Regions from separate parts of the Streptomyces sp. NPDC051315 genome, predicted to be linked through region 2. Evidence: riboswitches for the same ligand, from Rfam matches in the RefSeq annotation. Region 2 holds a riboswitch; each other region holds the start of a gene.
The links. Region 2 has a riboswitch for thiamine pyrophosphate ahead of ACIBBD_RS18895 (thiamine ABC transporter substrate binding subunit). Riboswitches for the same ligand answer to the same signal wherever they lie in the genome.

Region 1 (10,209 bases), on a different contig from region 2:
CACCATCCTGGAGATCGCGCCGCCCGCGGACGATGTCACCCATGTGATGGTGTGGGCGGAGTACGGCTTCAGCTCCAACCTGCGTCTGTCGGACTTCGCCTCCGACCGCACCATCTTCGCCACCCACAAGGACGGCGAACTGCTCACGGCGGAACACGGCTTCCCCCTCCGCCTGGTCGTCCCCCACCTCTACGCCTGGAAGGGCCCGAAATGGGTCCGCGGCGTCGAGTACATGACGACGGACCGCCGCGGCTTCTGGGAGGAGCGCGGCTACCACAACATCGGCGACCCCTGGAAGGAACAGCGGTACTCCTACCAGGAGAAACCCGGCGAGGGCCCCGAGCTCTGACGCCGTGGGGCGGGGGCCCGGTCCCTCAGCCGTCCCGGAGTTTCTTCAGCCGCTCCACGTCCGCGGCGTGCCCCTCCTTGCCACCGGGCGTCTCGATCACCAGCGGGACGCCCGCGGTCGCCGGGTGGGTCATCAGGGCACGGAACGGGTCCTCGCCGATGTGGCCCGCGCCGATGTTCTCGTGCCGGTCCTTGTGGGCGCCGACCACGTCCTTGGAGTCATTGGCGTGGATCAGCTTCAGCCGGCCCTCGCCGACCGTGTCCACCAGCAGATCGAGGGTCTGGTGCATGCCGGCCGGTCCGGTCAGGTCGTGCCCGGCCGCGAAGATGTGACAGGTGTCGAGACACACCCCGAGCTTCGGATGGGCGTCCAGCGCTTCGAAGTACGGCCCGAAGTCCCAGGTCCGCGAGCAGAGCGAGGCGCCCTGGCCGGCGGTGGACTCCAGCAGCAGGAACGGATCGTCGTCGTGGGTCAGCTCGTCCAGCAGCGGCAGCAGGTGCTCGCGGACCTGCTTCAGCGCCACGGACCGCTCCCGCCCGCCCGTCGCGCTCCCGGTGTGCACCACCACGCCCAGCGCGCCGATCTCCCGCCCGCGGCGCAGCGAGTGCCGCAGCGACTCCACCGACCTCTCGACCGTGGCCTCGGTGTGCGAGCCGAAGTTGATCAGGTACGGCGCGTGCACGTACGCCGGGATCGACGCCTGCGCGCACGCCTGCCGGAACGCCTCGTCCTGCCGAGGGTTCCCGGCCGGGGTGGCCCAGCCGCGCGGGTTGGCGACGAAGACCTGGACCGTCTCGGCCTTGAGGTCGTGGGCGTACGACAGGCCCACCGAGTGCAGACCGCCGGCCACCGGGACATGGCCGCCGACGGGGTTGCGGGAGGGGAAGGGGTGCTGGGGACTCACCCGTTCAGGGTGTCATGCCGCGCCGAGCGGCCGGTCACCGGATGGTGATCGTGATCGTCGACCCCTTGGGCGCGGTCTCGCCGCCCTCCACGGACTGGCTCTTCACGGTGTCCCCGAACAGCCCCAGCAGGCCCCGGTCCTCCTTGACCGCGAAGCCGGAGCCCTGAAGCAGCTTCTTCGCGTCGTCGACGCTCGCGCCCACCACGTCCGGGACCTCGACCATCTCCGGACCCTTGGACAGCGTCAGCGTGACCGTGTCACCCTCGGCGGCCTGCTTCTCCGGGCCCGGCGACTGGGCGGCGACCTGGCCCTTGTCGTGCTCGGAGTTGATCCTCTCGGCGGAGACCTTCACCTTGAGGCCGGCCTCCTCCAGCTCGGCCCTGGCGTCGTCCAGGTCGTCGCCGGTGACGTCCGGGACGTCGACCGGGCTGCCCTTGCTGACGACGAGGGCGACCGCCGAGCCCGCACGCCGCTCGGTGCCCGCCTCGGGGTCGCTGCTGATCACGGCGCCCTTGGCGACGTCCTCGCTGAACGCCTCCCTGACCATGCCCGGCTCCAGACCGTCCTCCTTCAGCCGTGCCTTGGCCTTGGCCAGCCGGGTGCCCTTCAGGTACGGCACCTTCACCGTCTCGGGGCCGTCGGAGACGACGAGGGTCACGGCGTCGTTCTTGCGGATGCGGCTGCCCGGCTCAGGGTCGGTACTGATCACCGTGCCGCGCCTGACGGTGTCGCTGTACTCGTGCTTGACCGCGCCGACCTCGAGCCCGGCCGCCTCCAGCCGCTGCTCGGCCCGCGCCTGGGTCTGTGTCAGGACCGCCGGCACCTTGGTGAACTGGCCGGAGTTGATGTACCAGACGCCCGCGCCGACGCCGAGCACCAGCAGGACGGCGGTGACGATCGCGAGCAGCCCGCGCCGGGGCGGCCCGGAACGGCGCCGGGGAGGCAGGGGAGGCTCCGCCCCGAACCGGGACGTCCGGTTCATCGCGTCCTCGCCCGCGCGGTCCGCGTCCTCGTCGACCGGCAGCGGCCGGGGCACGGTCAGTGAGCGCGGGATCACGCTCGTCCGGTCCTCGGCGTTGTCGTGCTCGGCGGAGCGGGCCTGCGGCGGCAGCGCGTCCAGCTGCTCGGCGCCGAGCGCGGCGCGTGCCTCCCGCGCCCGCGCGAGCAGCGCCACGGCGTCGTACGGCCGGACGTCCGGGGTGCGGGCGGTGGCCGAGGCGACCAGGTCGTCCAGCTCGTACGGCAGGCCGGGCACGGCGGCCGAGGGCGGGGGCACGTCCTCGTGCAGGTGCTTGTACAGCACGATGGCGGGGGAGTCCCCGTCGTGCGGCTTGTCACCGGTGAGCATCTCGTAGAGCACGACCCCGCACGCGTACACGTCCACGCGCGCGTCCGCGGTGCCCTGCTCGATCTGCTCGGGCGCGAGGTACGCGACGGTGCCGAGGACGGCACCGGTGGTACTGGTGACGGTGTCCACGGACCGTACGAGCCCGAAGTCGGCGACCTTGACCCGCCCGTCGTCCCCTATCAACACGTTCTCGGGCTTCATGTCCCGGTGCACGAACCCGGCCCGGTGCGCGGCACCGAGCGCGGCGAGCACCGGTTCGAGGATGTCCAGCGCGGCCCGCGGCTGCAGCGCCCCGCGCTCCCGCAGCACGTCCCGCAGGGTGCAGCCGGCGACGTACTCCATGGCGAGGTAGACGTACGATCCGTCGGTCCCCTGGTCGAACACCTGGACGACATTCGGGTGCGCCAGGCGCGCGACGGACTTCGCCTCGCGGATGAAGCGGTCCACGAACGAGGCGTCCGTGGCGAGCGTCGGGTGCATCACCTTGAGCGCGAGGACCCGGTCGAGGCGGGTGTCCACGGCCCGGTAGACCGTGGCCATCCCGCCGACCGCGATCCGCGCGTCCACGCGATAACGCCCGTCGAGCACCTGCCCGACCAGAGGGTCCTGAAGGGTCGTGTCCACGCACGCGAGTGTACGAGCCCCCACGGACACTCCCCCCTCTTCCGCCCTGATCGGGGCATGACTGAAGCGGAGCTGTGACCGGCGCCGGACGGGGCGGCAACCGCCGACGGGGCGGCAGCGGCCGACGGCGCGACCGTGGCCGACGGGGCTCGGGCGCCCGGGCGACGGTCACCTCTTGTCCGACGGGAATCGGGTGGTGTGCGTGGGCGGGAGTCGGGGCGGGACCGGAGCCGCGGTCACGCTTGCGGGGTGCTCGGGCTCCGGCGCCGCACGGCGCGACCGCCGCCGACGGGGCTCGGGGCCCCGGGCGACGGTCACCTCTGGTTCGATGGGGAGCGGTGGTGCGTGGGCGGGAGTCGGGGCGGGACCGGAGCCGCGGTCAGAACGCAGGTCGCTCGGGGTCCAGCACGGCCAAGCCCTCCGCGGGAGACGACGCCTCGGCGAAGTGACGCCGCGGGATCCGCCCCGCCAGCCGGGCCAGCCTGCCCGCCTCCACCCCCGCCCGCATGGCCAGAGCCATCCGCTCGGGATCCTGCGCCCGCGTCACCGCCGACGCCAGCATCACCCCCGCGCACCCCAGCTCCATCGCCAGCGCCGCATCCGACGCCGTACCGGCCCCCGCGTCCAGGATCACCGGCACGCGCGCCTGCTCGACGATCAGCTGGAAGTTGTGCGGGTTGCGGATCCCGAGCCCCGACCCGATGGGCGATCCCAGCGGCATCACCGCCGCGCACCCCACGTCCTCCAGCTTCCGCGCCAGCACGGGATCGTCGTTGGTGTACGGCAGCACCGTGAACCCGTCGTCGACCAGCGTCTCGGCCGCGTCGAGCAGCTCGACCGGGTCCGGCAGCAGGGTCCGCTCGTCGGCGATGACCTCCAGCTTGATCAGGTCGGTCCCCAGCGCCTCCCGCGCGAGGCGCGCCGTCAGGACGGCCTCCCCGGCGGTGAAGCAGCCCGCCGTGTTCGGCAGCACCCGGATCCCGAGCCGCTCCAGCACCGACAGCACCGAGCCGTGCACCGAGGGGTCCACCCGCCGCATCGCGACGGTCGTCAGCTCGGTCCCGGAGGCGACCAGCGCCCGCTCCAGCACCTCCAGGCTGGGCGCACCGCCCGTACCCATGATCAGACGGGACGAGAAGGTCGTACCGCCGAGGACGAAGGGATCGTCGGCCATGGCTCAGCCTCCCTGGACGGCCGTGAGGACTTCCACACGGTCCCCTTCGGTGAGGGCCGTGGCGGACCATCGCGCGCGCGGGACGACGGTCTCGTTGAGCGCGGCGGCCACCCCGGAGGGCGCCGCGGTCAGGGACCGTACGACGGCGTCGAGGGCGGTGCCGGGAGCGACCTCCCGGGCTTCCCCGTTGACGGAGATGTTCATGCGCGCTGCTCCGAGAGTGCGGCGGCGCCGAAGCGCCGGGGTGTGAACGGACGGGCCTCGTCGGGGAGTTCACCGGTGGCCAGGACATGCGCCATCGCGTCACCGGTCACGGGCGTGAGCAGGACGCCGTTGCGGTAGTGCCCGGTCGCCAGCAGCAACCCGTCCAGCTCGGTCGGCCCGAGCAGCGGCGCGTTGTCCGGCGACCCCGGACGCAGTCCCGCGCGGGTCTCCGTCAGCGGCAGCTCGGTGATCCCGGGCACCAGCTCGTGCGCGTCCCGCAGCAGCTCGTACACGCCGCCCGCCGTCACCGTCGTGTCCCAGCCCAGCTCCTCGCTGGTCGCCCCGACGACCAGCTCGCCGTCCTCCCGCGGCACCAGGTACACCTGGCTGCCGCGCACCACGGCCCGCACCGTCCGGGTCAGGAACGGCGCGTACCGCTGGGGCACGGTCAGCCGCAGCACCTGCCCCTTCACCGGCCGCACCGGTGGCAGCACCTCGTCCGGCACCCCGGCGAGCCGCCCGCTGAGACTGCCGGCCGCGAGCACCACCTGCCCCGCGCCCAACGCCGCACCCGCGCGCGTGAGGACCCCGGCGGCCCGGCCGGCCACCACGGACAGCCGGTCGGCCCAGGTCCGGTGGAAGACCACGCCCGCCCGCTCGCACGCCGCCACCAGCGCCCCCGCCAGCCGCCGCGGATCGATCTGGTGGTCGCCGTCCACCCGCAGCCCACCGCGCACCCCCGGCGCGAGCATCGGCTCCAGGCGCCGGCACTCCCGCCCGGACAGCCACTCTGACTCCAGCCCCGACTGCCGTTGCAGGGCGTGCAGTTCGCGCAGATGGGCGCGGTCGTCGGCGTCCATCGCCACCGCGAGCGTGCCCGAGCGGCGGTAGCCGAGGTCGTGGCCGGTCAGTTCGGTGAGTTCGGCCGCGAAGTCCGGGTAGCGGCGGGCCGACGCGAGGTTCAGGCCGAGCAGTGTCTGCTCGCCGTAGTGCAGTTCGGTGACGGCGGCCAGCATCCCCGCCGCCACCTGCGCGGCCCCGCCGCCCGGTTCCGGGTCCACCACCGCCGTGGCGAACCCGCGCTGCGCGGCCCGCCACGCCGTGACGAGCCCGATGATGCCGCCCCCGACGACGAGGACGTCTGACGTACGTGAGGACATGGGCGTCCAGCCCCTCCCTTCGCCGGCATGACCCGGATCAGGTTCGTACGGTCGGAGGCCGCCAGCCTCCCTCTCAGCCCGGTGCGTCCGGGCTCCCGCGAGTGCTCTACGTTGGCCACCCTAGCCCGACCCCGCACGACTCAGTAAGGGAGCCTCCGCCTGTGCCCCGCCCGCCCGTCTCCCCTCACCACTCCCGAACGGGGGACCACGCCCCGTCCCACAGGTCCCTCGACGGTCTCGTCCTCGCCCCCGTCGCCGACCAGGCCCCCGGCCAGGTCGGCACCCGCACCCGTTTCGCGTACCACGAGCGGGACCATGTGATCTGGGCCGACTACGCGGGAGGGGACGTCGTGCGCGGGCATCTGGTGGGTACGCGGGAGGGGGACCGGCTCGACTTCCGGTACGTCCAGCTCAAGCACGACGGGACGACGTCCTCCGGGCACTGCGTCTCGACGGTCGTGGAGCTGCCCGACGGCCGGCTGCGCCTCGACGAGGCGTGGGAGTGGGAGTCGCAGCCGGGCAGCGGGACGAGCGTGGTGGAGCAGGTCGACGAGCGTGCCGGCGCGGGCGCGGGGGAGCGCGGCGCTGAGCATGCCGACGCGGGCGTTGTGGAGCAGGTCACGGAGCACGACGGATGACTGACGAATCGTCAGGTGTCTAAGGTGATCAGGTGAGCGAGCAGACGCAGGAAGAGAGCAGGCCGCCGGTGCGGCGCGTGGTCGTCGTCGGCGCGGGCATGGCGGGGGTGCAGACCGCGGTCGCCCTGCGCGAACAGGGCTTCACCGGCCCGGTGACCCTGATCGGCGCCGAACCCCACCAGCCCTACGACCGGCCCCCGCTGTCCAAGGCCGTCCTGCTCGGCAAGGCGGAGGGCTCCGCCTTCGACGTCGACTTCGAGAGCCTCGCCATCGGGCTCCGACTGGGCAGCGAGGCTTTCGGCGTACGCACCGCCGACCACGAACTGGACACCGAGACCGGCCCCGTCCCGTACGACGTCCTCGTCCTCGCCACCGGCGCCGAACCGATCCGGCTGCCCGGTGCCGAGGGCGTGCCCGGCGTCCACCTGCTGCGCACCCTCGACGACGCCGAACGGCTGCGGCCCGTGCTCGCCCGGCAGCGCGACATCGTGGTCGTCGGCGCCGGCTGGATCGGCGCCGAGTTCGCCACGGCCGCGCGCGAGGCGGGCTGCGCGGTCACCGTGGTCGAGGCCGCCGACCGGCCGCTGGCCGGCGCCCTGCCCGCCGAGGTCGCCGCCCCGATGGCCGCCTGGTACGCCGACAGCGGCACCGAACTGCGCACCCACGCGCGCGTGGAGCGCGTCGAGCCCGGCGCGGTCGTCCTCGACGACGGCTCGCGGCTGCCCGCCGACGCCGTCGTGGTCGGTATCGGGGCCCGCCCCGCCACGGCCTGGCTGGCCGGCTCCGGCATCGAACTCGGCCCGCAGGGCGAGGTCGTGGCCGACGTCCACCTCCGCACCTCCGCGCCGGACGTGTACGCGGTCGGCGACTGCGCCTCCTTCCCGTCGGGGAGGTACGGCGAGCGGCTCCTCGTCCACCACTGGGACAACGCCCTCCAGGGCCCGCGCACGGTCGCCGCGAACATCCTCGCCGAGGCCACCGGCGAGCCCCCGGCGGTCTACGACCCGGTCCCGTACTTCTGGTCGGAGCAGTTCGACCGCTTCGTCCAGTACGCCGGCCACCACACCGGTGCCGACGCCACCCTGTGGCGCGGCGACCCGTCCGGACCGGCCTGGACGGTGTGCTGGCTGCGTGAGGACCGGCTGGTCGCCCTCCTCGCGGTGGGCCGCCCGCGCGACCTCGCCCAGGGGCGCAGGCTGATCGAGGCCGGCACCCCGATGGACCCGCGGCTGCTCGTGGACCCGGCGAGACCGCTGAAGGCGGCGACGGCCTGATCCGAGGGGAGGCGCCGGGGCCCGCCTGGAGGGAAGACCGCGGTGACGGCCCGATCCGAACGCCTTGCCGATCGGGCCTGCCGGGGTGACCCGGCTTCCGACTGTCAGTGGCAGATGGCAGGCTTGTTCCCGTGACCGAGATTGACGCAAAGATCGATGCTCTCGTCCCCGCCTGGCTCACCCTGCCCGACATCGCCGAGAAGCTCGGCGTCGAGGTGACGCGCGTCCGGCAGCTGGTCAAGGAGGGCCAGCTCGTCGCCGTGCGCCGTGGCGAGAACCGCGCGCTGCACGTCCCCGCCGCCTTCATCGACGGGGACAAGGTCGTCAAGGGCCTGGCCGGCACCTTGACGCTGCTGCGGGACGACGGCTTCACGGTCGAAGAGATGATCGAGTGGCTCTTCACCCCCGACCCGAGCCTGCCCGGCACCCCGGCGCAGGCCCTGAGCGAGAATCGCGGCACGGAGGTGAAGCGCCGCGCCCAGGCGCTGGCCGTCTGACCCGCTGATCCGAACAACCGCCTGGTGTACGGCCGCGGCGGCGCGCGCCGCCGCGGCCGTACCCACCGCCCCCGGGGGACCCACGCATGCCCGACACCGCCCGCACCCGCCTCGCCGAGGCGCGCCTCTACCTCTGCACGGACGCCCGGAAGCGCCAGGGCGACCTCCCGGAGTTCCTGGACGCGGTCCTCGCGGGCGGCGTCGACATCGTCCAGCTGCGCGACAAGGGCATGGAGGCGGCCGAGGAGCTGGAACACCTGGAGGTGTTCGCCGACGCCTGCGCCCGCCACGGCAAGCTGCTCGCGGTCAACGACCGCGCGGACGTGGCCCACGCCGCCGGCTCCGACGTCCTCCACCTCGGCCAGGGCGACCTGCCGGTCCCCGCGGCCCGGGCCGTGCTCGGCGCCGACGTCCTCATAGGCCGTTCCACGCATGCCGAGGCGGAGGCCGAGGCCGCCGCCGTCCAGGAGGGCGTGGACTACTTCTGCACCGGTCCCTGCTGGCCGACCCCCACCAAACCCGGCCGCCACGCCCCCGGCCTCGACCTGGTCCGCTACACGGCGTCCCTCGGCACCGACCGTCCCTGGTTCGCCATCGGCGGCATCGACCTCACCCGCCTCGACGAGGTGCTGGAGGCGGGCGCCCGCCGGGTCGTGGTGGTCCGGGCGATCACGGAGGCGGACGACCCGGGTGCCGCGGCGGAGGAGTTCGCCAAGCGGCTGAGCCAGGCCTGATACGGGGCCCAGCCGGGTTCGACCGGGTCCGGAGCAGGGCCTGAGCCGGTCCTGAGCAGGGCCGGGGCCCGAGCCGGTCCGGGGCAGGGCGTGAGTGGGCTTCGATCCACGTTCGAGCCCGTATTCGAGCCGGGCCCGAGCCGGACTCGCGTCAGGCCTGAGTCCGGAGGTTCCCCGGACCCCGCATGGTGTCCAAGGGGTGGACAACAAATCGACAAATCGGGCAAATGCCCGAGATCCGGTTGGGTGACCGCCTCCCCCTGGCTAACCTGCGGGTATGGCCCTCGGAACCGCATCCACCAGGACCGACCGCGCCCGCACCGTGCGCGACATCCTGGCCACCGGCAAGACGACGTACTCGTTCGAGTTCTACGCGCCGAAGACCCCCAAGGGTGAGCGGAGCCTGTGGAACGCCCTCCGCCGGGTCGAGGCGGTGTCCCCGGACTTCGTCTCCGTGACCTACGGCGCGGGTGGTTCCACCCGGGCGACCACGGTCAAGGAGACGCAGCAGATCGTCGTCGACACCACCCTCACCCCGGTCGCGCACCTCACGGCCGTCGACCATTCCATCGCCGAACTGCGCAACATCATCGGTCAGTACGCCGACGCCGGGATCCGCAACATGCTCGCCGTGCGCGGCGACCCGCCCGGCGACCCCATGGGCCAGTGGGTGCCGCACCCCCGAGGCCTCACCTACGCCGCCGAGCTCGTCCGGCTCATCAAGGAGTCGGGCGACTTCTGCGTCGGCGTCGCCGCCTTCCCCGAGATGCACCCGCGCTCCGAGGACTGGGACACGGACGTGCGGCACTTCGTCGACAAGTGCCGGGCCGGCGCCGACTACGCCATCACACAGATGTTCTTCCAGCCCGAGTCCTACCTGCGTCTGCGTGACCGGGTGGCGGCGGCCGGCTGCGAGACCCCGGTCATCCCCGAGATCCTGCCGGTGACGAGCGTGAAGATGCTGGAGCGGCTGCCCAAGCTCAGCAACGCCCACTTCCCGGCCGCCCTGAAAGAGCGGATCCTCACAGCCAAAGATGATCCGGCCGCTGTACGCTCCATTGGCATCGACTTCGCCACGGAGTTCTGCGCACGGCTGCTGTCCGAGGGAGTGCCCGGACTGCACTTCATCACGCTGAACAACTCCACGGCGACGCTGGAAATCTACGAGAACCTGGGCCTGCACCACCCGCCGCAGGCCTAGACCGGTCGCACGTCCGTACGACACACTGCGGAGCGGCCACTGGGAGAGGGGCGTACATGGGCTGGACGGTCCTCTACATCGCGTTCGGCATTGTCGCGCTGT
Region 2 (10,209 bases):
GCCCCCTGGGGGCGGGCCGTCGGCGTCTCACCCGAACGTCGTCTTCTCCAGCCAGAACTCCAGCAGCTCCCGCTCGCCGAGGACCTCCAGCCCGGGGCCGTCCAGCGGCCGTCGGCGGTAGAACGCGAGCAGGACCTCGGTGAGCGGGCCGCGCAGCGCCACCGTCGCCTTCTCGTGTGCGCGGCGACAGACGACGCCCTGCCACCTACCCGCGCTGCCTGACCGGCCGTCGAGCCTGGCCACCCGAGGACTGACGGCGGCCCTTGGGGCTACGCGGACTTCATCGCCGCGATCACCGGCCCCCAGCACGAGCAGCACGAGGAACTCCTCGACTGGATCGGCGGCACCTTCGATCCCGACCACCTCGACATCGATGCCATCAACAGGCACCTCACCGCTCGAGAGCCATCGGCGGAACCTGTGCGGTGGAGCAACTAGGGTACGGCGTATGAGCCAGACTCCCGTCGACCCCGTCGCGCACAACCGCCTCGCCTGGGACCGCGAGGTGGAGGAGGGCAACGAGTGGTCACGCCCGGTCGGCCCCGAGGTGATCGCGAAGGCGCGGGCCGGCCAGTGGTCCATCGTCCTGATCGGGTACGAGCCGGTCGACCCGACCTGGTTCCCGCCGGAGATCGCCGGTCGCGACGTGCTCTGCCTCGCCTCCGGCGGCGGGCAGCAGGGTCCGGTGCTGGCCGCGGCGGGCGCGCGGGTGACCGTCTTCGATAACTCGCCCCGCCAGCTGGCGCAGGACGAGATGGTCGCGGCGCGGGAGGGGCTCGACCTACGCACCGTGCTCGGCGACGCGCGCGATTTGAGCCCGTTCCCGGACGCCTCGTTCGACCTTGTCGTCCACCCGGTCTCCAACCTGTTCATCCCGGAGCTGGCGCCGGTCTGGCGCGAGTGTCACCGCGTGCTGCGCCCCGGCGGGACGCTGCTGTCCGGCTTCCTCAACCCGGACGTCTACCTCTTCGACGCCGAGTCCTTGGAGGCGCGCGGCGAGCTGGTGGTGCGCCACCGCCTGCCCTACAGCGACCTCACCCACCTGGAGCCCGCCGAGCGGGAACGGCTGTGGGGCCTCGACGCGCCGGTGGAGTACAGCCACACGCTCACCGAGCAGCTCGGCGGGCAGATCGCGGCGGGCTTCGCCATCACCGGCTTCGCCGAGGCGCCGCACCACTCGGAGGCCACCGCCGGCTGGCTCCCCGGCTACTTCGCCACGAAAGCGGTCAAGGCTGGCGCCGGTCACTGACCCTCCAGCGGCCGGGCCAGGTCAGCAGTGAGGCCGGCGGGCGGCTGGGTCAGGTGGGCAACGACCCTGCTGATACACAAACCGCGAACACCCGGCCTCGGCAATTCCGCGTCGCTCATGGTGCTGGCAACCGTGGGGCACCCGCACCACGCATGACCGCCTCGACATCGACGCCATCAACAAACACCGCACCGCCCGAGAGCCATCGGCGGAACGTCTGCGGTGCGGCACTAGGGCGGGGCCGGTCCTTCGAGCACGACGATCTCGGCCGAGTCGAACGCCACCCCGACCGTGTCCCCGACCTCCGGCGCAAGCCGCAGCGCGCACGCCGCCTCCAGACGGGGCGCGTCCGCCGGCTGGAGGTGCACGGCGACGTGGGTGCCCTTGAAGGTGCGGGCGGCGACCGTGCAGCGCAGGCCCTCGTCCGCGCCGGCCAGCCGCACCCCGGCCGGCCGCACCAGCAGCGTGCGGGTCCCCTGCGCGGAACCGGCCGGCACCGGCACCTTGCCCCACGGCGTGTCCGCGGCCTCCCCGGCGACGCTCGCCTCCACCACGTTGTCGAAGCCGAGGAAGCGGGCCACGAACGCGTCCGCCGGCCGCTGCCACACCTCGAGGGGCGTACCGGACTGGGCGATCCGCCCGTCCCGCATCACCACGACCCGGTCGGCGAGCGCGAACGCCTCGCCCTGGTCGTGGGTGACCGCGAGCACGGTGGTGCCCAACCGGCCGAACAACTCCCGCAGTTCGACGACCAGCCGCTCCCGCAGCGACCGGTCGAGCTGCCCGAGCGGCTCGTCCAGCATCAGCAGCCGGGGCCGGGGCGCGAGCGCACGGGCCAGCGCGACCCGCTGCTGCTCACCGCCGGAGAGCGCGGCGACGGCCCGGCGGGCGGCGCCCGGCAACCCGACCAGCTCCAGCAGCTCCCCCACCCGCTCCTGCTGTTGGCGTTTCGGCGCTCCGTGCATCCGCATGCCGAAGGCCACGTTGCCGCCCACGTCCCGCTGCGGGAACAACTGGTGGTCCTGGAACATCAGGCCGAGCTCCCGCCGGTGCGCGGGGACCCCCGACTGGTCGCGCCCGTCGAGCACCACCCGTCCGGCGTCCAGGGGCTGCAGCCCGGCCACCGCCCGCAACAGGGTCGACTTGCCGCTGCCGCTCGGCCCGAGCACACACACCACCTCGTGCTCGGCGACGGCCAGATCGACGGCGTCGAGCACCGCCCGCCCGCCGAACCGCACGGTCGCACCCTCGAGCCGCAGCAGCATCAGAACTCTCCCGTCCGGTCGGTCCGCAGCCGCTCCAGCACCAACAGGGCCACCGCGCACACCAGCATCAGAATCGTGGAAAGGGCCATCGCCTGCCCGTAGTTGAGTTCACCGGCCCGCCCGAGGAGCCGCGCCACCGCGACGGGCAGCGTCGGGTTGTCGGGCCGGGCGATGAACACCGTCGCGCCGAACTCGCCGAGCGACACCGCGAAGGCGAACCCGGCCGCGACGAGCAGCGCCCGCCGCACCATCGGCAGGTCCACCTCCCGCCACACCCGCCAGGGCGACGCTCCCAGCACCGCCGCCGCCTCCCGCAGCCGTTCGTCCACCGCCCGCAGCACGGGCAGCATGGTCCGCACGACGAAGGGGACGCCGACCAGCGCCTGCGCGAGCGGCACCAGGATCCAGGCGCCGCGCAGGTTCAGCGGGGGTTCGTCGAGCGCGATCAGGAAACCGAAGCCGACGGTGACGGCGGAGACGCCGAGCGGCAGCATCAGCAGCGCGTCGAACCCGCGGACGAAGCGGGCGGCGACCAAGGCGCCCCCGTGCGCGCGGGGCCGGGAAGGGGGCAGCCGGGTCAGGGCCGCGGCCGCCAGCCCGCCGACCAGCACGGCGATGACGGTGGCGACGAGGGCATACTGCAGTGAGTTGCCGATCGCGTCGATCGGCGGGACGAGGAAGACGTTGCCGTCGTTCCTGGTCAGCGCCCGGTAGTAGGCGAAGTCGGGGGCGTCCAGCGAGCGCTGCACCAGCACCGCCAGCGGTAGCAGGACCAGCACGACCACGGTGGCGAGGACCCCGGCGAGCAGCACCCACTGCCCGGCCCCGCGCGGCCGCCGCGCCGTCACGGAGGCGTCCACCAGCCGCAGCGCGGTCTCCCGCCGCCGTACGGTCCAGGCGTGCACGGCGAGGATCGCGCCGACGGAAGCGAACTGCACGATCGTGAGGACGGCCGCCGTGGACAGGTCGAAGATCTCCGAGGTCTGCCGGTAGATCTCGACCTCCAGGGTCGAGAAGGTCGGCCCGCCGAGGATCTGGACCACGCCGAAGGAGGTGAAGGTGAAGAGGAAGACCATGAGCGCGGCCGCCGCCACGGCGGGCGCGAGCGCCGGGAGCGTGACCTGACGCCAGGCCCGCGACGGCGACGCGCCCAGCATCCGTGCCGCCTCCTCCTGCCGCGGGTCGAGCTGCGCCCACAGCCCGCCCACGGTCCGCACGACGACCGCGTAGTTGAAGAAGACGTGCGCGAGCAGGATGGCCCACACCGTGGTGTCCAGCCGTACGCCCCACAGCTCGTCGAGCGGCCCGCCCCGTCCGAGGAGCGCCAGGAACGCCGTACCCACGACGACCGTCGGCAGCACGAACGGGACGGTCACCACGGCCCGCAGGATCTGCCGGCCGGGGAAGGTGAAGCGGGCGAAGACGTACGCGGCGGGCAGGGCGAGCAGGAGGGTGAGCGCGGTGGAGGCGAGCGCCTGCCAGGTGGTGAACCACAGCACGTGCCGGATGTCGGACTGCCCGAGCACGTCCCACAGCCGCCCGAGGTGCGGGCCCCCGTCGCCGCCCAGCCCGCGCGAGACGATCGCGGCGACGGGGTAGGCGAAGAAGACGCCGAAGAACGCGACGGGCAGGGCCATCAGTCCGAGCCGCGCCGCGTTCCCGCGCCGGGTGGTGCGCGCGTCGGTCACTTCAGGACGAGCGAGGTCCACGACTTGACCCAGCCGTCGCGCTCGGCGGCGATCTTCGCCGGTTCCATGGTCTCGGGGTTTTCGGCGGCCGGGCCGTACCGCGTGAACTCGGCGGGCACGGCGGCGCCCTTCACCACCGGGTAGACGAACATGTTGAGCGGCATGTCCTCCTGGAACTCCTTGCCGATCAGGAAGTCGATCAGGGCCTTGCCGCCCGCGCTGTTCTTCGCGTTGCTCAGCAGCCCCGCGAACTCGATCTGCCGGAAGCAGGTGCCGGCGGCGACACCGGTCGGGGCGGTCGTCGGCTTCGGGTCGCCGTAGATCACCTCGGCGGGCGGCGAGGAGGCGTAGGAGACGACGAGCGGCCGGTCGGCGCCGGCCTTCTTCCCGCCGGCCGAACCGGAGAACTCCTCGTTGTAGGCCTGGTCCCAGCCGTCGACCACCTTCACGCCGTTGGCCTTGAGCTTCAACCAGTACCCCTCCCAGCCGTCGTCGCCGTACTTCGCGACGGTGCCGAGCAGGAAGCCGAGGCCCGGCGAGGAGGTGGAGGCGTTCTCGGTGACCAGCAGGTTCTTGTAGGCGGGCTTGGTCAGGTCGTCGAAGGAGGCCGGCGGGGCCAGCTTGTGGTCGGCGAAGTACTTCTTGTCGTAGTTGACGCAGATGTCACCGTGGTCGACGGGCGTGACCCGGTTCTTGTCCGCGTCGAGCTGGTACCGGGCGTCGACCTGGTCGAGCCCCTTGGCCTCGTACGACTGGAACAGCCCGTTGTCCAGGGCCCGCGACAGGAGTGTGTTGTCGACGCCGAAGAAGACGTCGCCCTGCGGGTTGTCCTTGGTGAGGATGGCCTTGTTGACGGCCTGCCCGGCGTCGCCGTCCTTGAGGACCTTGACCGTGTAGCCGGACTGCTTCTCGAAGTCCGCGAGCACGGTCTTGGAGACGGCCCACGAGTCGTGGCTGACGAGGGTGACGGTCTTGGAGCCGGAGCCGTCACCGCCGGACCCGGTCGAACCGCACGCGGACAGCGTGACGAGACCGAGGCCGACCGCCGCGGCCAGGAACGTCTTGGTGTGCACTGGTTTTCCTCCTGGGGTGGGCCAGGAAGAGACGCGGCCCTGCCCGGGACCCGCGAAGATCCGCCGGTCCCGGGCAGGGCGCAACAGCTCGAGTGATGACCGAACTTCCTACCCAGAATGACCTGGGCGAGGTTCAGAGGGTCTGCGGCCGGTTGCCGCACTCTCAGCGCTGTGGCGCTCCCCTGTCGGAATATGAAGGTGTCTGACTGTGAAGGTGCCGAATACCGATGGTGGTGCTGACGCCGGTCAGACTACCGTTCGGTGGCGGCGAGCTGACCACACGCCCCGTCGATCTCCTGGCCACGGGTGTCCCGGATGGTGACGGGCACCCCGTGCGCCGCGATGGCCTCGACGAACGCCTTCTCGTCCTCCGGCCGGGAAGCGGTCCACTTCGAGCCCGGGGTCGGGTTCAGCGGGATCAGGTTGACGTGCACCGGACGGCCCTTGAGCAGCCGCCCGAGACGGTCGCCCCGCCAGGCCTGGTCGTTGATGTCACGGATCAGGGCGTACTCGATGGACAGCCGCCGCCCGGACTTCTCGGCGTACTCGAAGCCGGCGTCGAGCACCTCGCGCACCTTCCACCGGGTGTTCACCGGGACGAGGGTGTCGCGCAGCTCGTCGTCCGGCGCGTGCAGCGAGATCGCGAGCCGGCACTTGAAGCCCTCGTCGGAGAAGCGGTGGATGGCCGGAACCAGCCCCACGGTCGACACGGTGATCCCGCGCTGCGACAGCCCGAGCCCGTCCGGCGCCGGGTCGGTGAGGGCACGGATCGCGCCGACGACCCGCTTGTAGTTGGCGAGGGGCTCGCCCATGCCCATGAAGACGATGTTGGACAGCCGCGCCGGTCCGCCCGGGACCTCCCCGTCCCTGAGCGCCCGCATGCCGTCCACGATCTGGTGGACGATCTCCGCGGTCGACAGGTTCCGGTCGAGACCCGCCTGCCCCGTCGCGCAGAACGGGCAGTTCATCCCGCACCCCGCCTGCGAGCTGATGCACATGGTGACCCGGTCGGGATACCGCATGAGCACCGACTCGACCAGCGTCCCGTCGAACAGCCGCCACAGCGTCTTGCGGGTGGTGCCCTCGTCGGTCGACAGGTGCCGGACCACGGTCATCAGGTCGGGCAGCAGCGCCTCGCGCAGCTTCTCGCGTGCCCCGGCGGGGATGTCGGTCCACTCCGCCGGGTCGTGCGCGTACCGCGCGAAGTAGTGCTGCGACAACTGCTTCGCCCGGAACGGCTTCTCACCGATCTCCGCCACCGCCTCCTTCCGCTCGGCGGGCGAGAGGTCGGCGAGATGCCGCGGCGGCTTCTTGGCTCCGCGGGGGGCGACGAAAGTGAGTTCTCCGGGCTTCGGCATAACACGTCCAGTGTCGCAGATCGACTCGGGTGTCCCGGGCCGGAGCGGGGTGGGGGTGATCACCCGTGGGCGGCGTCTGTCAGCGCTGGTCGGTTTCGCACGGCCCGGGGGCGGCCCGGGGCAGCCTTCAGCAGTGGTCTCCGGCTCCTGCTCGGACGGCGCCCCTCAACCGCGTCGGAAGAGCCTCGGGGCCCGGCCCGGCGTGGAGCCACGGATTCGTCGAAGCAGTCAAAGGGCCGGAGGACTGTCCGGAACAAAGCCGTGGATCCCATCCAACCCGGCGGGGACGCCCGGCCCCCACGGGCGAGCGCCATGGCACTGGGAGCAGAAGGCGGTCCGGAAAACTCACCGCCGCACTACACCAGCCGCTGCCCTGCGGCGGCCCGTTCCTCCCGGTGGCCGCCTCGGTCGGCGTCTGCCCCGTCGGGGAGCTCACGGTGCCGCTCCTCATGAACGCGGCCCTGATGGTGGTTCCCTTCCATTGCGGTTGGAAGGAACGCCCCCGGGTGGCGGCGTGCTGGGCGGCACCGTGAGCTCCCCGGTGGCCTCTCAGCGGCAGCGAGCGCGCCCGCCGGGCCCTGGACGGTGTCTTCGGCCCGGCCCAGGAGCCCTGACCGCCCAGAGACGGCCCAGCGGGCACAAGACAGCCCTCCGTGTCGCAGATCCTTTACGGTGCACCGATCCCGCTACGGTGCCCCGATCCCGCCGCCGCGCTCCAGCCGTTCCTTCAGCCTCCGCTCGTTGTCCGGCAGCTCCTTGCGCATCTGGGGGCGTACGACCAGGGGCAGCAGGACCTTGCCCATGCCCTTGCCCTCGACGTCGACCTCCAGCGTCACGCGCGAGCGGCGGCCGTCGTCGAGCGGGGTGATCTCGCCGTGGACGTGCGGGCGGATGGGCCCGTCGATGCCCTGCATGCCCCAGGCGTGCGGCGGGTCGTACTCCGTGTACCGCATCGTCATGGGGATCTCGCGGCTGCCGACGTGCCGGGTGACCCGGACCCGGGAGCCGACACCCGTCGGGCCCTCGTCGAGTGACTCGGCCGCGACCGCGCTCGCCTGCCATTCGGGCAGGTGGGATGAGTCGACGACGTACGTCCAGACCTCGTCGGGGGTGCAGTCGATGTCGATCGTTTCGCGGAAGTCGGACATGGGTGCCCGCCCCCTTCCGGAGGATCCCCCCTGTGAGCGGTTCCAGCAGAATCGTCCCACCCGTCCCCGGGAGAGACCACTCGTGGACACGACAGCGGGCCCCCGCCCTGCCCTGGACGGAGGCCCGCTCGACCACGGCCCGCTCGGCCGCGGACGGAACCGTCAGCCGGCTCCCACGAACAGCACCAGCAGCAGCCACACCACCGGCGCCGTGGGCAGCAGGGAGTCCAGCCGGTCCATGATGCCTCCGTGACCCGGGAGCAGCGTGCCCATGTCCTTGATGCCCAGGTCCCGCTTGATCATGGACTCGCCCAGGTCGCCGAGGGTGGCGCTGGCCGCGACGGCGAGGCCCAGCAGCAGGCCCTGCCACCAGGTGCCGTCCTCGATGATGAACTGCATGCACAGCGCGCCCGCGACCATCGCGAACGACACCGCCCCGAGCAGGCCCTCACGGGTCTTGCCGGGGCTGATGCGCGGAGCGAGCTTGTGCTTTCCGAAGCGCCATCCGACGGCGTACGCGCCGGTGTCGCTGACGACCGTCAGGAGCAGGAACGTCAGCACGCGCTGGGCCCCGTCGTCGGCCGTGAGCATCAGGGCGACGAAGGTGGCCAGGAACGGGACGTAGAAGGCCGCGAAGAGGCCGGCCGTGACGTCCTTGAGGTAACCCTCCGGCGGTTCCGTCATACGCCAGACCAGGACCGCCAGCGCGGTCAGGGCCATGGCGACCCACGCGCCCTCGGCGCCCCGGACGTACCCGGCGACGACCATCGCCGCACCGCCGAGCGCGAGCGGCACCAGCGGCGCCTTGATGCCCCTGCGCTCCTGCAGCCGGCTGGTCAGCTCCCACAGGCCCACGACGACGGCGACCGCTATCACGCCGACGAACACGGCCTTGACGACGAACAGCGAGGCGACGATCACCGCGCCCAGCCCGACGCCGACACCTATGGCAGCACCCAGGTCTCGGCCCGCGCTCTTCTTCTGCGGTGCGGGCGCCGGCTGCGGGGAGTCGGGCATGGGATCCGGATTCTGCGGCACCGCCGCATGGGGCTGAGCCGACGGGGTCTCGTCGCGGAACGTCTCGTGCGGGGACGTCCCGCCGTGGAACGTCTCGTCTCGGAACAAGGGGCCGCCCAGCCGGGCGGCCCCCCGGTCGTCATCCTGGTTTCCGCCGTGAGCGGGTACGTCGGGGACGATGGGCATGGGGCGAGTCTGCTGCGCCTCAGGCGCATCGTACGCGGGACCCGCCGGGGCGGCCCCCTGGACAGATCCCCGGTCGGTGGGCCCCCAGTACCCGGTCTGTGAACCGGCGTGCGGCGGAGCGCCCCAGGAAGAGTCGTTCATCAGACCTCGAGCAGCTCCGCTTCCTTGTGCTTCAGGAGCTCGTCCACCTGGGCGACGTACTTCGCGGTGGTGTCGTCGAGCTCCTTCTCCGCACGGCGGCCCTCGTCCTCGCCGACCTCGCCGTCCTTGACGAGCTTGTCGATGGCGTCCTTGGCCTTGCGGCGGACGGAGCGGATGGACACCTTGGCGTCCTCGCCCTTGCCCTTGGCGACCTTGATGTACTCACGGCGGCGTTCCTCGGTGAGCTCCGGGAACACCACACGGATGATGTTGCCGTCGTTGCTCGGGTTGACGCCGAGGTCGGAGTCGCGGATCGCCTGCTCGATGTTGCGCAGAGCGCTCTTGTCGAACGGGGTCACGACCGCCATGCGCGGCTCCGGCACGGAGAACGAAGCCAGCTGGTTGATCGGCGTCGGCGCGCCGTAGTAGTCGGCCACGATCTTGTTGAACATCGCCGGGTGCGCACGGCCGGTGCGGATCGCGGCGAAGTCCTCCTTGGCGACCACGACGGCCTTCTCCATCTTCTCCTCGGCCTCGAGGAGGGTCTCTTCGATCACCACTTGCTCCTGCGTGTCTTGAGTAGGCCCGGCTGCGGTTCCTTGCGGGGGCGGCGGCCGGCTGCGTCGCGTCTTCTTCCTGCACGGTTCCCGACCGGCAGGACATTGTCCATCCCCCGACCAGGGTCCGTCCCCCGGTCCGGTGTTGTCGTGCGCACCGGGGGTTTCACCGGTCGGACCGGGGGTTCACTGCTCAGGCTTGGCTGCCCTGGTCACCCACGAGCGTGCCGATCTTCTCACCCTTGACGGCCCGCGCGATATTGCCCTCGGCCAGAAGCTCGAAGACGAGGATCGGGAGCTTGTTGTCGCGGCAGAGCGTGATCGCGGTGGCGTCGGCGACCTTCAGCTCGCGCGTGATGACCTCGCCGTAACCGAGGGAGTCGAACTTGACCGCCTCCGGGTTGGTCTTCGGGTCGGAGTCGTAGACGCCGTCCACGCCGTTCTTGCCCATCAGCAGCGCCTCGGCGTCGATCTCCAGGGCGCGCTGCGCGGCGGTGGTGTCGGTGGAGAAGTACGGCATGCCCATA
Region 3 (10,209 bases), on a different contig from region 2:
CGAGGCCCCCGAACACCCATGCTGCGGACCTAGCATCGACGGCAGGACATCGGAAGGAACCGGTACGTCACAGGTGCCGGACATCCGACCGAACGAGGACAGGGACGAGGACGAGGGCGATGCGAGAGATCTTTGCGGGACTGCCGTGGTGGGTGAAGTGGGTGGCGGTGCCGCTCATCGCCCTGGTCGTGTTCGGCGGCCTGATAGCCAATGTCGTCGGCTTCGTGATCGGCCTGCTCTTCAAACTGCTGGTCTTCGTGGCGCTGGTCGGCGGACTGATCTACGTCGTACGGAAGTTCACGTCGAGTTCCTCCTCGCGCAGCGACTGGTGAGGGGTGCCGGGACCGGTGATCGGTAACAGGAATCACCGGTTCCCTCGGCCGGGGGAAGTTTCCCTCAGGGCCCGTCCGCGAGCGGTGGCGGACGGTTAGAGTCCGGAGCCCGACGCGGGGACGAACCCCGCGAGCGGTCCATCCCCCTCCCGTGTCTCCCCGCACGGACCGCCCTCTCGCGCTTCGGGAGTGACCCTTGGCCACCGTTGACACCGCCTCAGCGGAACCGTACGCACCCCCCGCCCGCCGCTGTTCCACCGCGCCCCCGCTCCAGCGTCCGCCGGGTGCCGGCGTCCCCGAACAGCCGCAGCCCGCGACCACGCTCATCGGCTCCGTGCAGCGTGCGATGCGTCTGCTGGAGAGGGTCGCCGAGCACGCGTGCGGAGCCCCGGCCAAACAACTGGCCCGCGAGACGGGTCTCGCGCTTCCCACGGCGTACCACCTGCTGCGCACCCTGGTCCACGAGGGCTATCTCCGCCGGGAGAAAGGGCTGTTCTTCCTCGGTGAGGCCGCCGAGCGGCTGGGCAGCAGCGGAGCGGCGCAGAAACGTCGCAGCACGGTCGTCGACACGCTCGCCCACTGGCGGGATTCGATCGGTGTGCCCGTGTACTACGCCGTGTACCGCGAGGGCGAGATCGAGGTCATGTGCGTCTCCGACACCCCCGGCAACCCGGCGGTCGAGGAATGGGCCGACTTCCGTGAGACCGGGCACGCGCACGCCATCGGCCAGTGCCTGCTGTCGCAGCTCGACGAGGAGTCCCGCCGCGACCACCTGGACCGCTACCCCGTGCAGTCCATCACCCCGTACACGGTGCGCGACGACCACACCCTGATGCGGAGGCTGGACCGCGTCCGTCGGATGGACACGGTCGTCGAACGGCAGGAGTACGCGCTGGGCACGGTGTGCGCCGCCATTCCCATCACCGTGGGCACCACCGCCGCCACCATGGCCATCTCCCTCCCCGCCCACCAGGCCGACCGACTGCTGTCGGCCGCCCGGCAACTGCAGGACGAGGTCGGACGGATGCTGGGATCACTCGCGATCTCTATCAGTATCTGAAAACTCACTCCTTGTGATCTGTTGTGTACGTTCAGCAAGATGCCTTGCAATGTCAGGGGTTGATTCCCAGCCATTCGACGGCCATGACGGGGTTAGGCGATGCGCGAGTCCGTACAAGCAGTACAGGCAGAGGTCATGATGAGCTTTCTCGTCTCCGAGGAGCTCTCGTTCCGTATCCCGGTGGAACTGGGCTATGAGACCTGCGATCCCTACGCCGTACGGCTCACCTTTCACCTCCCCGGTGATGCTCCGGTGACCTGGGCGTTCGGGCGGGAGCTGCTCATCGACGGAGTGGGCAGACCGTGCGGCGAGGGGGACGTCCGGGTCTCACCGGTCGACCCGGACTCGTTGAGCGAGGTGCTGATCCGGCTTCAGGTAGGGGGCGACCAGGCGGTGTTCCGCTCCTCGGCGGCACCCCTCGTCGCCTTCCTCGACCGCACCGACAAGCTGGTGCCACTGGGCCAGGAGGGCGCACTCGCCGACTTCGACGCTCATCTCGACGAGGCGCTGGACCGGATCCTGGCGGAGGAGCAGAGCGCCGGCTGAGGGGTGCGGCGGCGAACGGTGGCGGAACGCTTCGGCATGGGTGGGGAGGTGCAGGAACGCTTCTCCTTACCCGTGGCCCGGGAATGGGAAGCGACGGACGTGCGGACCGGCCGTCGGTACCGGCTCGCACGCCCACCGCGTCAGCGCTTGCGCCGCCTGCCGCGACCGCCCCGGGCTGCCTGGGGCACCGGGCCGCCCGCACCGGCCGGCGCTGTCCCCGGCGCCGCGTCCGGGGCCGTACCGGTTGCCGTACCGGGCTGCGGTCGGTCGGCCGAGACCACCAGGGCCGCCAGGGCCGTGGTCACCGGCACCGACGCGACCAGACCGATCGAGCCCACCAGCGTGCGCACGATCTCCTGGGCGACCAGCTCGCTGTTGGCGACCGTGCCGACGCTGCTCTGGGCGATCGAGAAGAGCAACAGCAGCGGCAGTGCCGCGCCGGCGTAGGCGAGGACCAGCGTGTTGACCACGGAGGCGATGTGGTCCCGGCCGATCCGGATGCCGGCCCGGTACAGCCCGCGCCAGCCCATCGACGGGTTGGCCTCGTGCAGCTCCCAGACCGCCGACGTCTGGGTGACCGTCACGTCGTCGAGAACACCGAGCGAGCCGATGATGATGCCGGCGAGCAGCAGACCGCTCATGTCGATCGACGGATACAGGCCGTGGATGAGACCGGTGTTGTCGTCCGTGTTGCCGGTCAGCGCGGCCCAGTCGTTGAACCACGAGCCGAGGACGCCGATCAGCAACAGCGAGATGAGCGTCCCGAGTACCGCGACCGAGGTGCGGGCCGAGAGGCCGTGACACAGGTAGAGCGCGATCAGCATGATGGCACTGGCGCCCACCACGGCCACGACCAGCGGGTTCGACCCCTGCAGGATCGCGGGCAGGATGAAGAAGTTGAGGATCAGGAAGCTGATGGTCAGCGCGACCAGAGCCATGACGCCCCGCAGTCGCCCGACGACCACGACGGCGACGGCGAAGATGGCGGCCAGCAGTCCCAGGGGGAGGCGGCGGTTCACGTCGGTGACCGAGTACTGCAGGTCCCTCGGCGCGGAGGGCTCGTAGGCGACCACGACCTCCTGACCCTCTTCCAGCTGCCGTGACTGGTCGGGCTGCACGATCTCCGTGAAGGTACGGCCCTTGTCCTTGCCGCTGTCCACCCGGATCGTGGCCTGCTTGCAGGTGCCGTTCGCCTGCTGCTGGGCGGAGGAGCCCTCGGCCGTGGAGGTGTCGCCGGTCGGGGTGCCGCCGGAGGCGTTCACCGACGAGCAGCTCACGCTCACGACCTTGGTGACCGTCGCCTGCTGGGTCTGCCGGTCGAAGCCGACGCCCGTGCGCTCGTGCGGCGGAGCACCGCCGGGCCACAGCACGACCAGTCCGGTCAGCACGGCCACGGCGAAGGGGATGAGGATCGCCGCGATGACCTTGCGCAGGTGCTGGGAGACGGGGGCGGCCGGACCGTGACCGTGGCTGTGCGCGTGCCCGTGGCCGCCACCGGAACCGGGGCCGTGGCCGCCACCGTGCCCCGGGCCGTAGCCGCCACCGGAGTCCGGGCCCTGCCCGCCACCGGAACCTTGGCCGTAGCCGCCACCGAAACCGGGGCCGCCACCGGAACCCTGGCCGTAACCGCCCCCGGAACCGGGGCCGTGCCCGCCATTGTGCCCGTCGTCAGGGCCGTGACCGTGACCATGGCCGTGACCACCCTCATACCCGCCACGGGGGCCGCTCCCGCCGGGACCGCCTCCGCCGGGACCGCCTCCGCCGGGACCGCCTCCGCCGGGACCGGCGCCACGGGGAGCGACGCCACCGGGACCGGCTCCACCCGGACCGCGCTCGCCGGCGCCAGGACCCGGCCCGGAGGTACGGGAGCCCTGCTCGCCACCACCGTGCCCGAGCCCGGCGCCGCGTGAGCCGTGCTCACCGCCACCGAAACCGGGCCCGCCGTAGCCACCTCCCGGCGCCTGAGCGCCAGCAGGCCTCTGCGCGCCACCAGGCCTCTGCACGCCACCGAAGTCAGGACGACCGCCGCCGCATCCGGGACCCTGGGCCTGCCCGCTGCTGAAATCGCGGCCGTCGCCAGGACGGGGCCGACCACCGGCACCAGGACCGGACTGGCCACCGGCACCGGGAGCCGACTGATCACCGGCACCGGACCCGGGCCGACCACCAGCGCCAGGACCGGACCCGGCACCAGGACCGGATCCGGCATCGGCACCGCGTCCGGCACCCGGGCCATGGTCACGGCCGGAGCCGGGACCCTGGCCGCGTCCGGCACCCGTTCCGCGGGGCGGCTCGGGCGGTGGGAACGGGGGATGGTGTGTCGTGGTCACCGACCGATCATCGCAAGAACGAGGGGGGCCCTCTGTTCACCGCGCCCGAATTGCCGCTAGCGTGGGGTCAACCTTTGCACACGCGGGAGCTCGGAGCACCGGGCTGAGAGGGCGCTGACCTCCGTCTTTGCGATGTTTCACGTGGAACGTCATCGGTATCGAGTGATGTTTCACATGAAACGCCGGCAGACGGTAGCCGCTGCGTCGACCGCTGAACCTGTTACCGGGTAATGCCGGCGTAGGGAGTAGGTCTCATGACCAACAAGGACGCACGCACGCCTGCCTCCACGCAGATCTCCGCCGAGATCTCCGCCAACGGGGAGGCCGGGAAGTCCATCGGCTGGCACAAGGCGTACGTCGAGGGCCCGCGCCCCGACCTGCGGGTGCCGGTCCGTCAGGTGCACCTCACCAACGGGCAGTCGGTCACGCTGTACGACACCTCCGGCCCATACACCGATCCGCTCGTGGAAACCGACGTCCGCAGGGGCCTACCGCCACTGCGGGAGAACTGGATCATCGCCCGCGGCGACACGGAGGAGTACGCGGGCCGCCCCGTCCGTCCTGAGGACGACGGCATCAAGCACACCTCGCCGCGCGGTGGGCTGCGCAACCTCGACGCGGTCTTCCCGGGGCGTCCCCGGCTGCCGCGCCGGAGTCGCGACGGCAAGGCGGTCACGCAGCTCGCGTACGCACGCCGAGGAGAGATCACCCCCGAGATGGAGTACGTGGCCATCCGGGAGAACGTGGCACCCGAGGTGGTCCGTGAGGAGATCGCGGCGGGCCGGGCGGTCCTGCCCGCGAACGTCAACCACCCGGAGATCGAGCCGATGATCATTGGCAAGCGGTTCCTGGTGAAGGTCAACGCCAACATCGGCAACTCCGCCGTGACCTCCTCGATCGAGGAGGAGGTCGAGAAGATGACCTGGGCGACCCGTTGGGGCGCCGACACGGTCATGGACCTGTCCACCGGCCGCAATATCCACACCACGCGCGAATGGGTCCTGCGCAACTCTCCCGTCCCCATCGGCACGGTGCCGCTCTACCAGGCGTTGGAGAAGGTCGACGGCAAGGCCGAGGAGCTGACCTGGGAGATCTACAAGGACACGGTCATCGAGCAGGCCGAGCAGGGCGTGGACTACATGACGGTCCACGCTGGCGTGCGCCTGCCGTACGTCCCGCTCACGGCGAACCGCAAGACCGGCATCGTCTCGCGCGGCGGCTCGATCATGGCGGCGTGGTGCCTGGCCCACCACAAGGAGTCGTTCCTCTACGAGAACTTCGAGGAGCTCTGCGAGATCCTCGCCGCCTACGACGTCACGTACTCGCTCGGCGACGGCCTGCGGCCCGGCTCGATCGCGGACGCCAACGACGAGGCGCAGTTCGCGGAGTTGCGCACGCTCGGGGAACTCAACCGGATCGCGAAGCGTTTCCATGTTCAGACGATGATCGAGGGCCCGGGACATGTCCCGATGCACAAGATCAAGGAGAACATCGACCTTCAGCAGGAGATCTGCGATGAAGCTCCGTTCTATACGCTCGGCCCACTGACGACGGACGTCGCGCCGGCGTACGACCACATCACCTCCGGCATCGGTGCCGCGATGATCGCCTGGTGGGGCACGGCCATGCTCTGCTACGTCACGCCCAAGGAACACTTGGGCCTGCCCAACCGTGACGACGTCAAGACCGGCGTCATCACCTACAAGATCGCCGCCCACGCAGCCGACCTCGCCAAGGGGCATCCCGGTGTGCAGGAATGGGACGACGCGCTGTCCGACGCCCGTTTCGAGTTCCGCTGGGAGGATCAGTTCAACCTGGCCCTCGACCCGGACACGGCCCGCGAGTTCCACGACGAGACCCTGCCGGCGGAGCCGGCCAAGACCGCTCACTTCTGCTCTATGTGCGGGCCGAAGTTCTGTTCGATGAAGATCTCCCAGGACATCCGCCGCGAACACGGTGGGACGCGCACGGAGATCGAGGAGGGGATGGCCCAGAAGTCGAAGGAGTTCGCGGCGGCGGGCAACAGGGTGTATCTGCCGCTGGCGGACTGACCTCCACCTGCCGCGGCCCCGCCGGCCCGTGCCCGCCCGCGTCGGCTCACACCGCCGCGGCGGGCCCACCGCGGCGGGCCCGCCCTCGCCTCAATTCAAGTGGGGTGCTCGCCGGTGAGGTGAGCCCCGGCGAGCACCACCCCTGTGCCCACGGCGGCCGAACCCCGGCGTCGGAGCACAGGGGGCCGCTCCTGACAGTGCCGCCGGCACGGGGGATGCGGGTCTCCCCTGACCGCGGTGTGGCCGTGCCCGGTCATGCCAAGACGGTTGCTCGGCGGGCGTGGGTCGGCAGACTGGCTCCATGACAGCGCGATCCATGAGCAAGGGCGCCAATCTGCCGGTCGACGCGTCGGCCGTGCGCGTCGAGATCAGCTGGACCGAGAGGGCCGGTGGGCCGGATGTCGACGCGTCGGCACTGCTGCTGACCGCGGCCGGGAGGGTGCGGGACGACCGGGACTTCGTCTTCTACAACCAGCCGCGGCATGCCTCCGATGCCGTGACCCACCTGGGGAAGCGCAGCGACGCCGGTGTCACGACGGACGCGGTGGAGGTCGACCTGCGTGCGCTGGAGAGTGCCGTCACGCGCGTGGAGCTGTGCGCGTCGGCGGACGGGGGCACCTTCGGGCAGGTCAGCGGCCTGACATTGAGGCTGCTCGACGCCGGGAGCCTGGCCGAGCTCGCGCGCTTCGAGATGCAGGGGGAGATGGAAACGGCGTTCATCGGCGGCGAGTTGTACCTGCGCGAGGGGAGGTGGAAGTTCCGTGCGGTAGGGCAGGGGTATGCCTCCGGGCTGGCGGGACTGGCCACCGACTTCGGGATCACCATCGATGACGATCCGTCAGCAACCGTCTCCCCGGCGTCGCCGGTCCCCTCGTCCTCGACGACCGCCTTTCCCACAACGACCGCCTCGCCGACGACACCCCCCATCGCCCAGGCACCGCCTCCCCCCACACCCCCCGTCCGGCCGGCCCCTCCCGCCCAGACCCCTTCCCCTGCGCCTTCCGCCCAGCCCCCTTCCGCCCCTCGCCTGACCAAGGGTGAGGAGCGGCTCCCCGTCGACATGCGCAAGCGGCTGTCCCTGCGCAAGGAGCAGGTGGCCGTCAGTCTGAGCAAACGGGGAGCGGCGGGGGTGAGAGCAAGGGTGATCCTCGTCCTGGACGCCTCCGGTTCCATGGCCTTCCTCTACTCCCGGGGCGTGGTGGCGGACGTCGTGGAGCGCATGGCGGCCGTGGCGGCCCAGCTCGACGACGACGGCGAGATGCAGGCCTGGACGTTCGCCTCCCACGCGGCCCGCCTTCCCGACCTGCGTCTGGGGGAGCTCCCCGAGTGGCTGCGGCTGCATGTACGGGTGGGAGAGATCAGCCTCTTCCGCCGGGGCAAGAAGCCGAGGAAGGGTCTGGAGCCGGGGCAGGTCGACATGCGGACGGTCGGCATCCAGAACGAGGAGCAGAAGGCGATCGCCCAGGTCAGAGAGTACGTACGGGAGAATCCGGCGGCCGCTCCGACCCTGGTGCTGTTCTTCTCCGACGGCGGTGTCTACCGGGACGCCGCGATCGAACGGGAACTGCGTGCCGCGGTGGAGGAGCCGATCTTCTGGCAGTTCGTGGGCCTCGGCCGGTCCAACTACGGGGTGCTGGAACGCTTCGACACCCTTCCGGGGCGCCGCGTGGACAACGTCGGCTTCTTCGCCGTGGACGACATCAGCACCGTCCCGGACCAGGAGTTGTACGACCGACTCCTGTCCGAGTTCCCGTCCTGGGTCACGGCGGCGGGCCGGGCGGGCATCCTCTGACCTCGCCGATGCTGCCTGCGCGCGGGCGGCGCCGACGGCGACGGGCCGGCGGCGCGTGACGGGCCGGCCGTCGGGACGGGCGCTCGCCACGACCGGGGCGCGGCGGTCCCGCCGCACGGTCGGGTGACTCCCCCGATCCGGGCCGGCCGGGCGTCCGGCTTGCGCTCCCCTGCGGCGGGGGCGCAAGCCGAAGGCCTATTCCGGCTGGTGTTCCGGGCCTCCGAAGTCCGGGCTGGTGTAGTCCGGGCTGCTGAAGCTGGGACGCGAACCGGCCGAGCGTCCGTCGTCGGGGCTGCTGAATCCCGGACGGTCGTAGCCGATCTTCGGCAGACGGCCGCTGGGCGCCGGTGGGGCCGGTTCGGAGTGCAGTGCGGCGGCCGCGCCGGGGTCGGCGAGGGCCTCGCGCAGAAACGGCAGGATGCCCCGTTCCAGCAGGGCTTTCCGCCAGGCTTCCTTGGCTCGGGCCACCTCCTCGCTCAGTTCGGCGTACGGTCCGGCCTCCAGGGAGGGCCGGTTGCGCAGGGCGGTGAGCAGGAGTCCGACGGTGGCGACGAGGATCGAGGCCGCGGCGATGCCCCCGAACGCCCATCCGGTGGTCACCATGGCCTGGGCGAACGACTGCTCGGGGTCGAGCATCCGGAGGACGTATCCGACGAGCAGGAAGATCACCGCGGCGGTTCCGGCGAGTACGGGGGTGAGGACGGCGGCGACGGCGACGGCGCCCGCTCCGGTCTCGGCGACCTGGGCCGCGTCCCCCATGGTGGTGGCGAGCCCCATCCCGCCCACACCCGGCTCACCGGAGCCGGACTCGTGCGGGGGCGACGAAGGGGTGGACGGCGCCGGGTTGCGCAGTTCCTCGCGAACCTTCACATAGTGCTGGTACTCGGTCGCCGCGGCCGCCGTGATGAGTGCGGTGGCGTTGAGCGCCATGGTGCGCAGCTGTTCGACATTGAGCCGCTGACCGACAGCGGTCAGTTCCGGGTGGTGTGGTGCGGAGCGCAGCGCCTCGTCGAGGACCCGCTCGTACTCCTGGCGGTCCTCGCTGTGCAGGTGCCGCGGAACGCTGTTCATGTGCATCCCCCGATGCTCCGTAGGGCTTGGGGCTCGCATGCCAACGAGCCGTCGGGCAGAAACGGAGGGGAGCCTGCTACGGATAGAGCGATGGTAGAGCGGCGACGGCATGAGGTAACAGGGGGTTTGCTGAAATTGGCCCCTGGCCTGCGGCGTCGGCGGACGCGTCCGGTTCGGTCGACACCGGACGCGTGAACGGTCAGACAGCCAGCGGCAGTTGCTGGACCAGCAGCTTTCCGGCCATCGTCACGCCACCGTCCATCGCGATGGCCAGTCCGTCGGCGTAGACGTGCGGTCCCTCGACCACGGGACCGGCCGTGTCCTCGCCGTCCTCGGACCCGACCTCGCCCAGCAGGTACGGGATCGGGCTGTGGCCGTGAACGATGCGGGTGCCGCCGTACGTATCCAGCAGCGAGCGGACGGCGTCGGCGCCGCCCTCGTCGCGGAAGGAGAAGCGCTTGGTGAACTTGCGGAACAGGTCCCACACTTCGTCCGCGTCGTTGCGGGTGAGCGTCTCGCGGATGGTGTCGTTGACCGCCTCGATCGAGTCGCCGTAGTCGAGGTAGGCGGTGGTGTCGGAGTGGACGAGGAGATGGCCGTCGACCTCCTCGACGGCGTCGAGACGGGCCATCCACTGCAGGTGGTGGTCCTGGAGGCGGTCCATGTCGGACTTCTGGCCGCCGTTGAGCAGCCAGGCCGCCTGGAAGGTGGCGGTGCCGGCCCCGGAGTTGACGGGGGTGTCGCCGAAGCGCTTGGCGCCGAGCAGGAGCAGCTCGTGGTTGCCCATGAGCGCCTTGCAGTAGCCGCCTGCCGCGGCGGCCTCGGCGGACAGCCGCATCACGAGATCGATGACGCCGATGCCGTCGGGGCCCCGGTCGGTGAAGTCGCCGAGGAACCACAGCCGGGCGGTGCCCGCGCACCAGTGGCCGGCCGTGTCGATGAGGCCCTTGTCCTGCAGCGCGGAGATCAGTTCGTCGAGGTAGCCGTGCACGTCGCCGACGACGAACAGCGGACCCGGGCCGGCCGC

Region 1: linked by a shared signal. The riboswitch ahead of thiO (glycine oxidase ThiO) and the one ahead of ACIBBD_RS18895 (thiamine ABC transporter substrate binding subunit) in region 2 are both predicted to bind thiamine pyrophosphate.
Region 3: linked by a shared signal. The riboswitch ahead of thiC (phosphomethylpyrimidine synthase ThiC) and the one ahead of ACIBBD_RS18895 (thiamine ABC transporter substrate binding subunit) in region 2 are both predicted to bind thiamine pyrophosphate.

What each region holds. Positions count from the first base shown of each region.
Region 1 covers NZ_JBITEN010000001.1:109,528-119,736, reverse strand. The annotation lists gene ACIBBD_RS00540 (sulfite oxidase-like oxidoreductase) at 1-349, shown strand, start outside; gene ACIBBD_RS00535 (deoxyribonuclease IV) at 375-1,253, opposite strand; gene pknB (Stk1 family PASTA domain-containing Ser/Thr kinase) at 1,288-3,225, opposite strand; gene ACIBBD_RS00525 (thiazole synthase) at 3,605-4,399, opposite strand; gene thiS (sulfur carrier protein ThiS) at 4,403-4,603, opposite strand; gene thiO (glycine oxidase ThiO) at 4,600-5,763, opposite strand; TPP riboswitch at 5,761-5,872, opposite strand; partial or broken gene ACIBBD_RS00510 (hypothetical protein) at 5,925-6,317, shown strand; gene ACIBBD_RS00505 (NAD(P)/FAD-dependent oxidoreductase) at 6,434-7,675, shown strand; gene ACIBBD_RS00500 (Rv2175c family DNA-binding protein) at 7,807-8,172, shown strand; gene thiE (thiamine phosphate synthase) at 8,259-8,906, shown strand; gene metF (methylenetetrahydrofolate reductase [NAD(P)H]) at 9,184-10,107, shown strand; gene ACIBBD_RS00485 (hypothetical protein) at 10,164-10,209, shown strand, end outside.
Region 2 covers NZ_JBITEN010000009.1:121,827-132,035, forward strand. The annotation lists gene ACIBBD_RS18870 (hypothetical protein) at 28-243, opposite strand; partial or broken gene ACIBBD_RS18875 (hypothetical protein) at 268-438, shown strand; gene ACIBBD_RS18880 (class I SAM-dependent methyltransferase) at 449-1,249, shown strand; gene ACIBBD_RS18885 (ABC transporter ATP-binding protein) at 1,480-2,514, opposite strand; gene ACIBBD_RS18890 (ABC transporter permease) at 2,514-4,223, opposite strand; gene ACIBBD_RS18895 (thiamine ABC transporter substrate binding subunit) at 4,199-5,275, opposite strand; TPP riboswitch at 5,363-5,469, opposite strand; gene rlmN (23S rRNA (adenine(2503)-C(2))-methyltransferase RlmN) at 5,527-6,633, opposite strand; gene ACIBBD_RS18905 (SRPBCC family protein) at 7,320-7,781, opposite strand; gene ACIBBD_RS18910 (phosphatidate cytidylyltransferase) at 7,944-9,125, opposite strand; gene frr (ribosome recycling factor) at 9,125-9,682, opposite strand; gene pyrH (UMP kinase) at 9,876-10,209, opposite strand, start outside.
Region 3 covers NZ_JBITEN010000003.1:179,827-190,035, reverse strand. The annotation lists gene ACIBBD_RS07210 (DUF5326 family protein) at 120-332, shown strand; gene ACIBBD_RS07205 (IclR family transcriptional regulator) at 529-1,392, shown strand; gene ACIBBD_RS07200 (SsgA family sporulation/cell division regulator) at 1,492-1,938, shown strand; gene ACIBBD_RS07195 (YibE/F family protein) at 2,079-3,332, opposite strand; gene ACIBBD_RS07190 (hypothetical protein) at 3,585-3,848, shown strand; TPP riboswitch at 4,341-4,530, shown strand; gene thiC (phosphomethylpyrimidine synthase ThiC) at 4,523-6,319, shown strand; gene ACIBBD_RS07180 (VWA domain-containing protein) at 6,621-8,111, shown strand; gene ACIBBD_RS07175 (hypothetical protein) at 8,307-9,188, opposite strand; gene ACIBBD_RS07170 (metallophosphoesterase) at 9,382-10,209, opposite strand, start outside.